4 regions of the Kitasatospora sp. NPDC101801 genome follow, and region 4 is predicted to be linked to each of the others. Evidence: riboswitches for the same ligand, from Rfam matches in the RefSeq annotation. Region 4 holds a riboswitch; each other region holds the start of a gene.

Region 1 (3,230 bases), on a different contig from region 4:
ACGACGACGACCTCCGGCTCAGCCCGCGCACCCGTGCCGACGACCTGCTCGCCTGGGCGGCCGACCAGGGGCTCGAACCCGTCCCGGTGGAGGCGGTCCGGACGGTGCTGGCCCTGCTGGAGCTGGGGGACGGCCGGATGCACGACGGCTACCCCGAGCTGAGCTCGCCGGTGGTCGAGCAGCTGCTGTACGAGCGGATCTACCTGTACGTCCAGCCGGCGGCCGACCCCGGCGCGTACGGGCGGGCGGTGGGGCTGCTGATCGACCGTCAGCGGGCGGCCCGGCGGCTGAACGCCAAGCGGCAGGAGCGGCTGCACGCCGAGGTGGACTGGCAGGGCGAGCTGCTCTGCGGGCTGCTCCGGCAGCCGCACCTGGTCACCTGGCCCCGGCTCTACACGCTGCTGCTCCGGGCGGCCGGGGTGGACACCACCGACGAGGCGGCGGTCCGGGCCTGGCTGGACGGCTTCCGGGACCTGACGCCGGAGCAGCGGGCCGAGGCGTACGGCGCGCTCACCGAGCTGGACGAGATCGACGCCGACGGCGGCTGGGGGCGGACCAGGCTGATCTCGATCGGGATGGCCACCGACGGCGCCCGGCTGCTGCTGGAGAACCGGCTGATGCAGCGCAGCTACCGCAACCTGGCGGGGCTGAACGCGCTCGGTCTGCCGATGCCGGACGAGCTCTCCGGCGACTTCGACGGCTTCGAGGCGGCGGTGGCCGAGGAGGCGCTCCGGCTGATCGGCGAGTGGACCGTCCCCGGACTCCCCGCCCTGCTGGTGCACGAGTACCCGGACCTGGCCCCGGAGCCGGGCACCGAGGAGATCGAGGCGTACCTCGCCGAGCAGGCGGAGCGGACCGCGGCGGAGGAGTGAGGGAGCCGGGCCCGCCGAGACGGCGGGCCCGGCTCCGACGGTGCGTCAGGGGTTGATGCCGCGCTCGCGCAGCCAGTCCAGCGGGTCGATCGGGGCGGCACCGTCCGGCCGGACCTCCAGGTGCAGGTGCGGTCCGGTGACGTTGCCGGTGGCCCCGACCTTGCCGAGCACGGTGCCGGGGGCGACCTCGCCGGAGGCGGTGACGATCGAGGAGAGGTGGCAGTACCAGATCTCGGTGCCGTCGCCCAGGGTCTCGATCACCCGGTAGCCGTACGCGCCCGACCAGCCGGCCGAGGTGACGGTGCCCGCGCCGACCGCGGTGACCGGGGTGCCGGTGGGCGCCGCGAAGTCCAGGCCGGTGTGCAGGTGCGACCAGTACGAGCCGGACTGGCCGTAGTGCGCGGTCAGCTCGTAGTTGGTGGTCGGCGCCGCGAACCCGCCGTGCTGCTCGGCGCGCTTCGCCTCGGCCGCCTGGGCGGCCCGCTTGGCCTCCGCCTCCTGGGCCGCGGCCAGCCGGGCGGACTCGTCGGCGGCGGTGCGCTGCCCGTCCGCCTGGAGCTGGATCCGGGCGGCGAGGGCCAGCCCGGGGTCGGCCGAGAGCAGCGGCTGCGGCCCGTCCTGGTCGGCGGAGTCGGCGGCCGCGACGGCGGGCGGCTGCGGGGCCGCACCGGCCGGGGCGGCGGCGGCGAAGGCCGTCGCGCCGAGGGCTGCGGTCATCGCGGTGACGCCGATCAGCGGACCGCCGGAGCGGGGCTGACGGGGCATCCGGTGCCTGGCTGCGTCCGGGTGGTCCAGCAGCAGCTGGTTGCCGGAGTCGGTGCGGGGGTGTGCCGGGGAGTGCGTCGACGCCACGGAGGCGCGCTCCTTTCCTTCCTTCGCGCCTACCGGGTTAGCTGACGGGTTCGGAGCAGGAAGGTCTCCTACGACCGGGTGCGGGACTCGGTCGATTCACCCCAAGGAACGGTGGTTCCCCGGCTCCCGGACCCACCGGCGAGGCGGGTCCTGAGGATTAGGCGACGGCGCACGGTGCCGTTCTGGGTACGGCGTTGCCGACCGCGCTGCGTTATCAAACGTTAATCCTAGGAGCCCATGATTCCAAGCGGCTAGCGAGGTGCAGTCCATCTCTTCTGACGACCCGTGACCGGAATGCGGCTTTTGCTCGACTACTCGGTGACGGTGCGCGACGGCCGGTTGAGTATCCGTACTCAGGCGCCCGGCAAGGGAGTTGGAGACCCTCGGGACATGAGCACTCCGATGCAGCCCCGGACCACCAACGCCTACTACCTGCAGGCTGTCCTGTCCTTCGCCCTGGCCTCCGCCGCCCTGGTGATCGGGATCGCCTACCTGCCGGTCGACCCCTGGATGCGCGGCTTCCTGGCGGTCGGCCTGCTCTACGAGATCACCGCGGCGTTCACCCTCGCCAAGGTGATCCGCGACCGCCAGGACGCCGGCCAGATCTCCTCCCGGGTCGACCAGGCCCGGCTCGACAAGCTGCTCGCCGAGCACGACCCGTTCCGGGTCGAGGGGATCTGAGCGGCGGTCAGCCCGCGGCCCGCTTGGCGGCGTAGGTCTCCCCGCCCGCCGCCCAGTTCTCCAGCGGGATCTCCTCGATCACCACGGTCACCGCCTCCGGGCTCACCCCGGTGATCCGGACGTAGGTCTCGGTGAGCTCGCGGGCGATCTCGGCCCGCTGCTCCACGGTCCGACCGGCCAGCTGCTTGACGTTGATGAACGGCATGACGACCCCTCAGGTTCGGTGCGGTGCGATCGCCCCGCACGCTATCCCACCGGCTTCCCGCCCCGGCGGGCGCTTGACGACTAAGGCTATTAGCCTTAGCTTCATGGCTATGACGCAGACCTTCACCACCCAGTACCTGGACGTCCCCGGCGGCCGGCTGGCCTACGACGACACCGCCACCGAGACCGGCCTGCCGGTCGTCCTGCTCCCCGGCATGCTGGACTCCCGCACGGTGTACCGGCACCTGCGCCCGCTGCTCACCGCGGCCGGCCACCGGGTGATCACCCTGGACCTGCGCGGCTTCGGCGAGTCCTCGATCGCCTGGAGCGACTACTCCCCCGCCGCGATCGCCGAGGACACCCTGGCCCTGCTGGACCACCTGGGCATCGGGCGGGCCGCCCTGGTCGGCAACTCCTACACCGGCGCCACCGTGCTGCGGGCGGCCGGCCTGGCCCCCGAGCGGGTGGCCGGCATCGCCCTGGTCGACGCCTTCGTGGAGAACCTGCCGCCGACCGCCGTCCAGCGCGCCCTGCTCAAGGTGCTCGGCCTCGCCCTGGTGCACGTCCCCGCCGTCTGGGGCGGCTACCTCGGCAAGGCGTACCCGACCGCGAAGCCCGCCG
Region 2 (3,230 bases), on a different contig from region 4:
GGCGGGGCGGGCGCCGAGCCGCGCCTCGTCGGCGGCGTCCGAGGTCCGGGCCTCGGTGCGACGGCCCCGGGCCAGGTAGTCACGGAGGATCAACTCGACCGCGTCCTGCGGGTTCCTGGTACCGGAGAGCAGCATCAGCTCGATCGCGAAGTCGGCGTCGAGCGAGACGGTGACCTTGGCCATGCGGGGCTCCTTGGACGCAGGGGATACCGCCGCAGCATAGGCCGCCGGAGCCGGGCGGACACGGCGAACGGGCCGCCCCGGTCAGTCGGTCGGCGGCTCGTCGGGGGTCGCGCGCAGCTCGGCCAGCTCGGCCTCCAGCTCGGCGACCCGGCTGTTCAGGCGCTGGACGTCCTGGACCGCGTCCAGGTAGTTGGCCTTGTGCCGCTTCGCGACCTCGCTGAGGGTGTCGACCCGGTCGGCGAACGCGTCGCGCTCGACGGCGAGCGGCTGGACGGCGGTGTGGAAGACCGCCTCGGCGATCCAGTCCGCCCAGGCGTTGATGTGCTGGGTGCCGGCGGCGCCGCCGAGGTCGGCGTTCTGCAGACCCTGGAGCATCGCGGGCCGGATGGTCTCGGCGATCCGCTGGGTCGCGGTGGGCGGCACGGTCATGGCTGGTCCTCGCGGTCGAACTGTGGGCTGGCAACTCCGCGACATGACCGACGAAGCGAAGGCGCACATCACCGCCAGGATAATCGCTGCGGGCAGGCCGCTGCCCCGGAGCCGACCAGGGTCTCCGGGGCAGCGGCCTGGGTGCGTCAGACGCGACCGGCGAAGTCCGGCGCCCAGTTGGCGATGGACTCGGTCTTCACGCCCGCCCGCGGGTTGGCGGCCTCGACGTACTTGCCGTCGCCGATGTAGAGGGCGACGTGGTAGACGCCGGAGTTGCTGCCGTTGTTCGACCAGAACAGCAGGTCGCCGGCCTGGAGGTTGTCCAGCGAGACCCGGGTGCTGGCATCCGCCTGGTCGTTGGCGACCCGGGGCAGCGAGATGCCGGCCTGGCGGAAGGCCGCCTGGGTCAGACCCGAGCAGTCCCAGCCGCCGTTGCTGCTGCCGCCGTAGACGTAAGCCTGGCCGAGCTTGGACATCGCGAAGTTGATCGCGGCGGCCTTGCTGCCGGTCGCCGCCACCGCGGTGGTGGCGGTGGAGCCGGACGCGGCCTTGGTGCTCTTGGTGGTCTTGGTGCCGGTACCGGCCGACGACGAACTCGGCGCCGGGGCGGTCGACTTCGGCGCGCTGGTCACCACGGTGGTGGTGCCGCCGAGGGCCAGCTGCTGACCCGGGTAGATCATGTCCGGACCCTCGGACAGGATCGCCTTGTTCAGCTCGTAGAGCTTCTCCCAGCCGCCCTCGACGTTCTGGCTCTGCGCGATGGTGGAGAGCCAGTCACCGGCGACCACGGTGTAGCTCTTGGCCGCGGTGGTCGTGGTGGTGGTGGTCTGCTGCTCGGCCGCCTTCGGCGCCGGGGTGGCCGCCTTGGGGGTGGTGGCCTTCGGCGTGGTGGTCTTGGCGGTGGTGCCGGCCGAGGAGGTGTCGACCTGGGCGGCGCCGCCGCCCTTGGTCAGTCCGGCCTGCACGGAGCAGACCGGCCAGGCGCCGGGGCCCTGGGAGGCGAGCACCTTCTCGGCGATCGCGATCTGCTGGCCCTTGCTGGCCTGGTTGGCCTGGGCGGCGTACTGCGTGCCGCCGAACTCGGCCCAGGTGCTGGAGGTGAACTGGAGGCCGCCGTAGAAGCCGTTGCCGGTGTTGATGCTCCAGTCGCCGGTGGACTCGCACTGGGCGACCTTGTCCCAGGTGGAGACGGTGGCGGCGGAAGCGGAACCGGCAGTGAGGCACGGGACCGAGAGGCCGATGCCGACCACACCGGTCGCGGCGATCAGACGGCGGGTGCGCTTGGACGCGCTGCTGGACAGCATGAAGATGCGTTCCTCTCCCACGCCTGCGAGGTGAGCTGTCGGATTCGGGCTGGAGTTGCCCGGCCGTGCGTGAGCACGGCTTCACCCCGAGCCTGAAATCGGTCAAATCGGACCAATTGCAGGCGACTTACCTGTGGTTCCCCCGCCCCTGCCATGGTGCTTTGCTCTGCTGCCTGTTCATCCGATGGCAGGACTCGGCGTTCCGGATGAACTGGGTCCGTGTGGCCACGAACAGGGGAGCACGTTAGGCAGACTTAAGTTCAAACCGCAAACCTCTGTGATGTGGATCATGCTTTCTTTATGGAACCTTCATGGTGCGGAAGCGTCCGTTCCAGTGGTGTGTTTCGATCGAATCTGATCAAATCCCTTTCCGTTCAAGGGACTTGCCTATGCTTCAGGCGAGGCGGCCGCAGGCGCGGCCCGGGGGAGGGGTGCGCGGCACCATGCGGCACGCGAAGAGGCCCGGAGCGGGGCCGGAAGATAACGACTCGGCAAAGACCGGGCGCAGAAAGCTACTCGGCTGGATCGCGGCCGGCACGGTGGCCGCCGCGATCGGGGTGGAGGAGCTGGTCCGGCACACCGGTGACGCCCCTGACGTCGCCTCGGCTCCGCCGCCGCCCACGCCCGGGGCCTCCCACTCGCACGGCGCCCCGCTGCCGTCCGCCTCCCCGGAGCCCTCGCCTTCGCCCTCCCCGGAGCCGAGCCGGCCGGCCCGTCCGTGGTCGGACCCGGCCGGCTGGGGCGGCAAGCTGCCCGGCCCGGCCGCCGCCGTCCGGATCGCCGACCACGTGGTGCTGGACGGCGATGCGGAGGTGGGCTCGTTGGTGGTCGAAGCATCCGGCTCGCTGACCTTCGCGGCCGACCGCTCGGTGGTGCTCAGCTCGGCGGGCAACGTCGAGGTCAAGGGCAGCCTGACGCTGGCCCCGGCCGACACCGCCCTGCACACCCTGCGGTTCCCCGGCGTGGACGAACGGCGCTTCCAGGGCGGCGGTATGACGCTGATGCCGGACGACACCGGTCTCTGGGTCACCGGGGCCGGCTACCTGCGGCTGGACGGCGCCGCCAGGACGGCCTGGGTGCGCGCCGCCGGCGCGCTGAAGGCCGGCGACACCCGGATCACCCTGGCCGCCGAGCCGACCGGCTGGCGGCCCGGTGACGAGCTGGCCGTCACCCCGACCGGGGCGCCCGACGGCGACGGCTTCTCGGAGCGGTACGACCTGCGGACCATCGCCTCGATCAGCGGGGGCACGGTCACCCTGGACGGCCCGCTGAAGTACCCGCACCCCCGGGTGGCGACCGGAGGGGGCGTCACCG
Region 3 (3,230 bases), on a different contig from region 4:
GGGCAGCGGTTGTCCGGCGTAAGGACCAGCCGGAGACCACCGTGTACCAGGCGGGCCCCCGTCGGTTGTGGCAGGCCTTCGAACGTGCCGTTCGGTGGTGGCAGGCCGAAGGCCGGCCGGGAGTCGAACGCTTCGGCCTGACCGTGGCGGCCGGCCACCAGGTCCCCTGGCTCGACCAGCCGGACAACCAGGTCCCGCAGCACAGGTGAGGCAGACTCCCGGTTCCCGTTCGCCTCAACGTGAGGGTGCAGGGTTCAACAACCAGTGGCGGGCCCCGCGCTCCGGCCGTACGTCGCGCGGAAGGACCTGACGTCAGGTCAGCGGAACGACGAGGCCGCCGCCCCCGGGGAGTGGGGGCGGGCGGCCGTGGGGGAGTGGTCAGCAGCCGAAGTTGACCTTGTAGAAGGTCGCGTAGTGGTCGGAGGTGTAGTAGTCCTCTTGGAAGACCTTGCCGGTGACGATCCGTCGGGCGCCCCGGGTCGACGACCCCGGCGTCTTGACGGTGTACTCGTGGTAGTAACCGGTGGACTGGCTCGGCAGCACGCCCTCCCGGTTCTGGAAGACGATGCCGTCCTGGCTGTACGGGAACGGGCCGCCCGCGTCGATCAGCCGGATGGTGTCCCGGCCCTGGCTCGGCAGCGCCGTCAGGCAGATGCTCCCGCTGACCGTGGCGGAGGCGTCGGTGGCGAACACGGCGGTGGGGGCCAGGGCGACCAGGCCGACCATCGCGACGGAAGCGGCACGGGTCTGCAACGCGCGTAGAGTGATTCGCATGGCTGTCATTGTGAGGGCATGTCAGAACGCTGCGGAAGGGCTGCGGAAACACTTCATCCGCGCGTAACTACCGTGGAACTCATACGACTTGTCGTGTACCGCGAGCGGTCGAAGTGTCGAACAGGGGCGCCGGGGTGAGAGCGGGGCCGAGCCGGGGCCCGGCGGTCGCGGTCGGGCGGGTGCGTCGGTCCGCACCGGCCGGGGGCTCGCCAAACCTGGTGTGAGGCAGCTCTCGTTGTCGATGGACAGGCGATCTGCCTAGCCTGCATGGAGTCGTCCGCACCTACGCGGACCTCGTCGCCGGGACGCCGAGTCCTGTCCACCCGGTGCCGGGTACCCGATCACCGAAACATGGGCAGGAGCGGGGGAACCAGGTCAGTCTGCGCTCTCCCCTGCTCCGGTACGGGGGTCGCTCGGGGTGAAGCCGCACCCACTGCGGCCGGGCGATTCCTCTCGCCCGAACCCGACAGCTCACCTCGCAGGCGTCGCAGAGGACCTGCCCATGCGCATCGCCCTTACCCCCGCACGCCTCGGTGCGGCCGCCCTGGTGGCGGTACCCCTGGTCGCCACCGGCCTGGCCGGTCAGGCACAGGCGGCCACCACCGTCACGCAGGACCGGCTCACCCTCAGCTCGACGGCCGCGAACACCGCGACCAAGGCGGGTCTGACCGTGCACTCCAGCGCCTGCTTCACCGCGAAGACGCTCGGCGTCGGCGTCCGGGACGCGGCCGGCCGGAACCTCGACTTCCCCGGCAACGCGAGCAACGTGCAGATCTGCCCGGGCGGCGTGAACTTCACCAGCGCGGCCCGGACGCTGCCCGCCGGGACGTACACCCAGTTCGGCTTCTGGCAGGACCAGGGCGGGAGTTGGCACAACCTGCCGTCGCAGAAGCTGACCGTCGGCGGCACGGTCGCCCCCACGCCCACGCCGACGCCGATCCCCACGCCCACCCCGACGCCGACCCCCACCCCGACGCCCACCCCGCCGGTGGGCGGCTCGCCGATCCCCGGCAAGGCGCTGACCTGGTCGGAGGAGTTCGACAGCTCGATCGCCTGGGGCTCCAAGTGGGTCGGCGACCGCAGCAGCGCGTACCGCTACGGCAACCACAACCCGGACGACAACAAGCTCGACTGGTTGAACCCCGGCGGCGTCTCGGTCTCCGGCGGTGTGGCCACCTTCACCGCGAAGCCGTCCGCGCACACCCTGGAGAGCGGCAAGCAGGCCTGGGACACCGGGCTGCTCACCACCGAGTACTCCGCACAGGGCTTCCAGGTGAAGACCGGCGACTACGCCGAGGCCCGGGTCGAGCTGCCGGCCGGCTCCGGGGCCTGGCCCGCGCTGTGGACCTGGAAGGACGGCAACGGCGAGATCGACAGCTTCGAGTACCACCCCGACAACGCGGCGCTGCTGGAGCTGACCAACCACGTCAAGTCCGGCCTGAAGTACCACACCGACGCGAACGCGGTCGGCCCCGACAAGTGGGTCACCATCGGGACCTACTACGGCGCCAACTCCGTCGACTGGTACGTGAACGGGGCCAAGGTCTTCTCCGACGGCACCGGTGTCGGGGCGAACTGGTCGGCCTACCTGATCCTCAACCTCTCGGTGGGTGCCGGGCAGTACCACCCGGGGCCCAGCGGCTCCGCACCGATCAGCTTCGCCTCGGACTACGTCCGGGTCTACCGCTGACCGTGAGCTGAGCTCGGGTCAGCCGACGGTCAGCGTGAACGGCGTGCTGTTGTTCGCGGGGTTGTGATCGTCCATGCTGACCACCCTGACGTGCCCCTCGGCCACCGTGCCGGGGGGCACGTCGGCGTCCGCCCGGACCGGCACCAGCGCGGTCGCGGTCTCCAGCGGGGGCAGCCCGGCGCCGAACGTGCACTGCACGACCTGGTCGGACAGGGCCCGGCAGCCGGCCGGGAAGTACGGCCCCTCGGCGGTGAACCCGGCCGGCAGGTCGACCAGCACGGTGAACGGCGAGGCCGTCCGCTGCGGGCCGAGGTTGGCGACGAAGCCGTGCACGGTGGTGGTCCCGCCCGGCGCGACCGGGTCAGGGTCCAGCCGGACCACCATGAGGTCGGAGCTCGAGGGCGCCGCCCCCGCCGTCGTGGCGCCGATCATCAGCGCAGCCGAGGCGGCCAGGCCCGCCATCACCCATCTGGTCACTGTCATCACCTGTCTGCCGAACGCGGTCGTCCCGCTACGCACTGTAGCCGCGCGACGCGGATTCGCCCGGAGGCGGGGACAGTGCGCCGGGCGGGTGTCGGGCGACCGCCCCGGCGTCCTAGGGCCACCGCCCCGGTGTCAGGGGGCCAGTACCTGGCCGAGCCGGCCGGCGATCTGCCGCATCACCGGGACCAGTGAGGTGTTGCCCGCCTGGGCCTCCAGTGCCCGGATCCGGGCCTCGGGGCCGGAGACCGAGAGGGCGGTGGGGGTCGGCGCGCCGGGGACGGCG
Region 4 (3,230 bases):
GTGCTGACCGCTGCCGCAGCGACCGCGGTCGCCCTCTCGGCGCAGACGGGTGCCCACGCGGCGCCGGCCAAGCCGAGCAAGGACGAGGTCAAGGTCCAGGTCGACGCCCTCTTCAACGAGCAGGAGCAGGCGGCCGAGCGGTTCAACGGCGCCAAGGAGCGCACCGACCAGCTGCGCAAGCAGGCCGACCAGCTGCAGGACCAGGTGGCCCGCGGCCAGGAGCAGATGACGGCCCTTCAGGGCGGCCTGGCGGCCGTGGCGGCGCAGGAGTACCGGGACGGCGGGGTGGACCCCTCGGTCGCCCTGATGCTCTCCTCGGACCCGGAGAACTACCTGACCAAGGCGTCCAGCGTCGACCAGGTGAACCAGACCCAGGCGCAGAGCCTGAAGACGCTCCAGGACCAGCAGCGCCGCCTCGACCAGCAGAAGATCGAGGCCGCGGAGACGCTGGCCGAGCTGGACCGCAACACCAAGGTGCTGAACGACGCCAAGGCCGAGGTGCAGAAGAAGCTCGCCGAGGCCCAGAAGCTGCTCAACCAGCTGAGCGCGGCCGACCGGAACGCGGTGCTGGGCGACCGCGCCTCGCGCGGCGGCGAGCGGATCGACGTCGGCAACCTGCCGCCCGCCAGCGGCTACGCCGGTGCGGCGGTCTCCGCCGCGATGGGCAAGCAGGGCAAGCCGTACGTCTGGGGCGCCACCGGACCGAACTCCTTCGACTGCTCCGGCCTGGTGGTCTGGGCGTACGCGCAGGCGGGCGTCTCGCTGCCGCGCACCTCGCAGGACCAGGCCTCGGTCGGCACCAACATCGGCAAGGACTGGGCGAACGCGCAGCCGGGCGACCTGGTGATCTACCACCCCGACGCGCACCACGTCGCGATCTACATCGGCAACGGCCTGGTGGTGCACGCCCCGCACACCGGTGACGTGGTCAAGGTGATGAAGGTCGACGCGATGCCGATCAAGACCATCCGCCGGGTCTGATCCACCGTCAGCCTGATACGGCATAACGGACATCTCCCCATCAAGGCGTCGAACTGACGCCGCGTGACACGCCCGGGCCCGTCGGAACCTCCCTGTGATCTGGGACACTTCCGGCGGGCCCCGTCGCGTCCGCATCCCGGGAGTTCGTCGGCACAGCGTGCAATTCCGATCACGCTCGGTCGCAATCACTGAAGAATCACGACTTCATTCCGACTTTTTTCTTACAAGGATTTGAACCGATCACGGTTGGGTTACTAAGGTCCTTCTCGAACCACCGCACTGTCGATCACCCAGCCTGGGTGGCGGCGGGGGTTACCGCCGAGTTCGAGACGCAGCGGGGCAGTTCCGACTGCCCTACGGGGAAGCCCTCTTGGGGGCGCTGTCGATCGGAGCCGGGGAACCACGTTCCTCGGGGTGAATCGGCGCCAGGTCGACGGACCGTCACGAGACGGCCCGACGGTGAGGCGCTGTAGGGCATCTCTTCCAGCCCGAACCCGTCAGCTCACCCGGTAGGCGGACGTAGGAAGAAGGAGCCCGCCTTCGTGGCGTCCCATCGTCGTCCCAAGCCTGCCGGCCGTACCCGGGTCTCGATCATCACGGCTGCCGCCGCCGCTGCGGTGGCGCTGTCCGCGCAGACCGGTGCGCACGCCGACCCGAACCCCACCAAGGACGAGGTCAAGTCCCAGGTCGACCAGCTCCACGAGCAGGCCGAGGACGCGACCGAGAAGTTCAACGCGGCCACGGAGAAGCAGCAGACCCTGCAGAAGCAGGTCAGCGGCCTCCAGGACGAGGTGGCCCGGCAGCAGGCCCAGGTGACCACCCTGCAGAGCACGCTCGGCGAGATCGCCGCCGAGCAGTACCGGACCGGCGGGATATCGCCCACCGTCCAGCTGATGCTCTCCAGCAGCCCGGACGCCTTCCTGGGCCAGGCCGACTCGTTGAGCCAGCTCGGCACCTCGCAGGCGGACACCCTGAAGACGCTGAAGGGCGAGCAGGGCAAGCTCGACCAGCAGAAGTCCGAGGCGCAGAACAAGCTCGCCGACCTGGAGCGCACCACTCAGGAGCTCCGGGCGGGCAAGGACGAGATCCAGGCCAAGCTGGCCGCCGCGCAGGCGCTGCTCGACACGCTCAGCCGCAAGGAGCAGGACGAGCTGCGGGCCGCCGAGGCCAAGGCCGCCGCCGACTCGGCCGCCAAGGCGGCCACCGAGTCGAAGACCGCCGAGCCGGACCGGGCCTCCCGCACGGAGACCCGGACCGACCTGAGCGGCCTGCCGGCCGGGTCGTACGCGGGCACCGTGATCGCCGCCGCCGAGGCGGAGATCGGCAAGCCGTACGGCTACGGCTCCGTCGGCCCGAACAGCTTCGACTGCTCCGGCCTGATGGTCTGGGCCTTCAACAAGGCCGGGATCTCGCTGCCGCGCACCTCGGAGTCGCAGATGGGCGCCGGTCAGAACATCGGCACCAACATCGCCGACGCCAAGCCCGGTGACCTGATCATCTACCGCGGGGGCGGCCACGTCGGCCTCTACGTGGGCAACGGTCAGATCGTGCACGCGCCGCGCACCGGCACCCTGGTCCGGCACGAGTCCGCCACGGTCATGCCGATCACCCGCATCGTCCGGGTCTGACCACCCGCCCGTCGTAACGCCCGCAGGCCCGGCCACGTGCCGGGCCTGCGGCGTTTCCGGCCGGGCCGAGCAGATGTCCGATTGGTGGTCAAATATTCGGCACTGTAGGGGTTTGGACTAGATCGCCGTGACTCGCTAACGTCTGCCCCCGGACCTTCGCAAGGACGGCCGCCCGACCGGGCGGCGGCGGTGGCCCGGCGCAGGAACGGAGCAGCCGCCGGTATGTCGACGCACAGTCGTTCCCCCCTGCCAGGCGCCCGCCGGTTCACCCGGGCGCTGGTGTTCACCGCAGCGGCCACCACGGTGCTCGGGGTGGCCTCGGCGGGCGCCGCCGGGGCCACCCCGGGCGCCCCGGTCGAGCCGCCCACCCGCAAGGACGTCAAGGCCCAGGTCGACCAGCTGTACGAGGAGGCCGAGCAGGCCTCGGAGAAGTTCAACGCGGCCCAGGAGCAGCAGCGGCAGCTGCAGTCCGACACCGGCTCGCTGCAGAACCAGGTGGCGGCCGGCCAGGACGAGCTGAACCAACTGCGCTCCGGCCTCGGCTCGGTGGCCGCCGCCCAGTACCGGGCGGGCGGCATCGACCCGGCGGTGCAGCTGATGCTGGACTCCGACCCGGCCGGC

The links. Region 4 has a riboswitch for cyclic di-AMP ahead of ACIRPK_RS15850 (NlpC/P60 family protein). Riboswitches for the same ligand answer to the same signal wherever they lie in the genome.
Region 1: it holds a riboswitch for cyclic di-AMP, as region 4 does, so the genes downstream of both, ACIRPK_RS32400 (M23 family metallopeptidase) here and ACIRPK_RS15850 (NlpC/P60 family protein) in region 4, are expected to answer to the same signal.
Region 2: it holds a riboswitch for cyclic di-AMP, as region 4 does, so the genes downstream of both, ACIRPK_RS25725 (transglycosylase family protein) here and ACIRPK_RS15850 (NlpC/P60 family protein) in region 4, are expected to answer to the same signal.
Region 3: it holds a riboswitch for cyclic di-AMP, as region 4 does, so the genes downstream of both, ACIRPK_RS03710 (hypothetical protein) here and ACIRPK_RS15850 (NlpC/P60 family protein) in region 4, are expected to answer to the same signal.

The regions. Positions count from the first base shown of each region.
Region 1 covers NZ_JBIWML010000046.1:35,076-38,305, reverse strand. Annotated here, with positions in the region: gene ACIRPK_RS32405 (hypothetical protein) at 1-872, shown strand, start outside; gene ACIRPK_RS32400 (M23 family metallopeptidase) at 918-1,724, opposite strand; cyclic di-AMP (ydaO/yuaA leader) riboswitch at 1,737-1,898, opposite strand; gene ACIRPK_RS32395 (YiaA/YiaB family inner membrane protein) at 2,115-2,405, shown strand; gene ACIRPK_RS32390 (4-oxalocrotonate tautomerase family protein) at 2,413-2,610, opposite strand; gene ACIRPK_RS32385 (alpha/beta fold hydrolase) at 2,714-3,230, shown strand, end outside.
Region 2 covers NZ_JBIWML010000028.1:19,342-22,571, reverse strand. Annotated here, with positions in the region: gene ACIRPK_RS25735 (hypothetical protein) at 1-183, opposite strand, end outside; gene ACIRPK_RS25730 (hypothetical protein) at 265-612, opposite strand; gene ACIRPK_RS25725 (transglycosylase family protein) at 759-1,937, opposite strand; cyclic di-AMP (ydaO/yuaA leader) riboswitch at 1,924-2,126, opposite strand; gene ACIRPK_RS25720 (hypothetical protein) at 2,456-3,230, shown strand, end outside.
Region 3 covers NZ_JBIWML010000001.1:841,123-844,352, reverse strand. Annotated here, with positions in the region: gene ACIRPK_RS03720 (methyltransferase domain-containing protein) at 1-209, shown strand, start outside; gene ACIRPK_RS03715 (ribonuclease domain-containing protein) at 379-726, opposite strand; cyclic di-AMP (ydaO/yuaA leader) riboswitch at 1,107-1,274, shown strand; gene ACIRPK_RS03710 (hypothetical protein) at 1,277-2,464, shown strand; gene ACIRPK_RS03705 (hypothetical protein) at 2,483-2,941, opposite strand; gene ACIRPK_RS03700 (IclR family transcriptional regulator) at 3,080-3,230, opposite strand, start outside.
Region 4 covers NZ_JBIWML010000011.1:94,240-97,469, reverse strand. Annotated here, with positions in the region: gene ACIRPK_RS15855 (NlpC/P60 family protein) at 1-981, shown strand, start outside; cyclic di-AMP (ydaO/yuaA leader) riboswitch at 1,349-1,513, shown strand; gene ACIRPK_RS15850 (NlpC/P60 family protein) at 1,524-2,609, shown strand; gene ACIRPK_RS15845 (NlpC/P60 family protein) at 2,832-3,230, shown strand, end outside.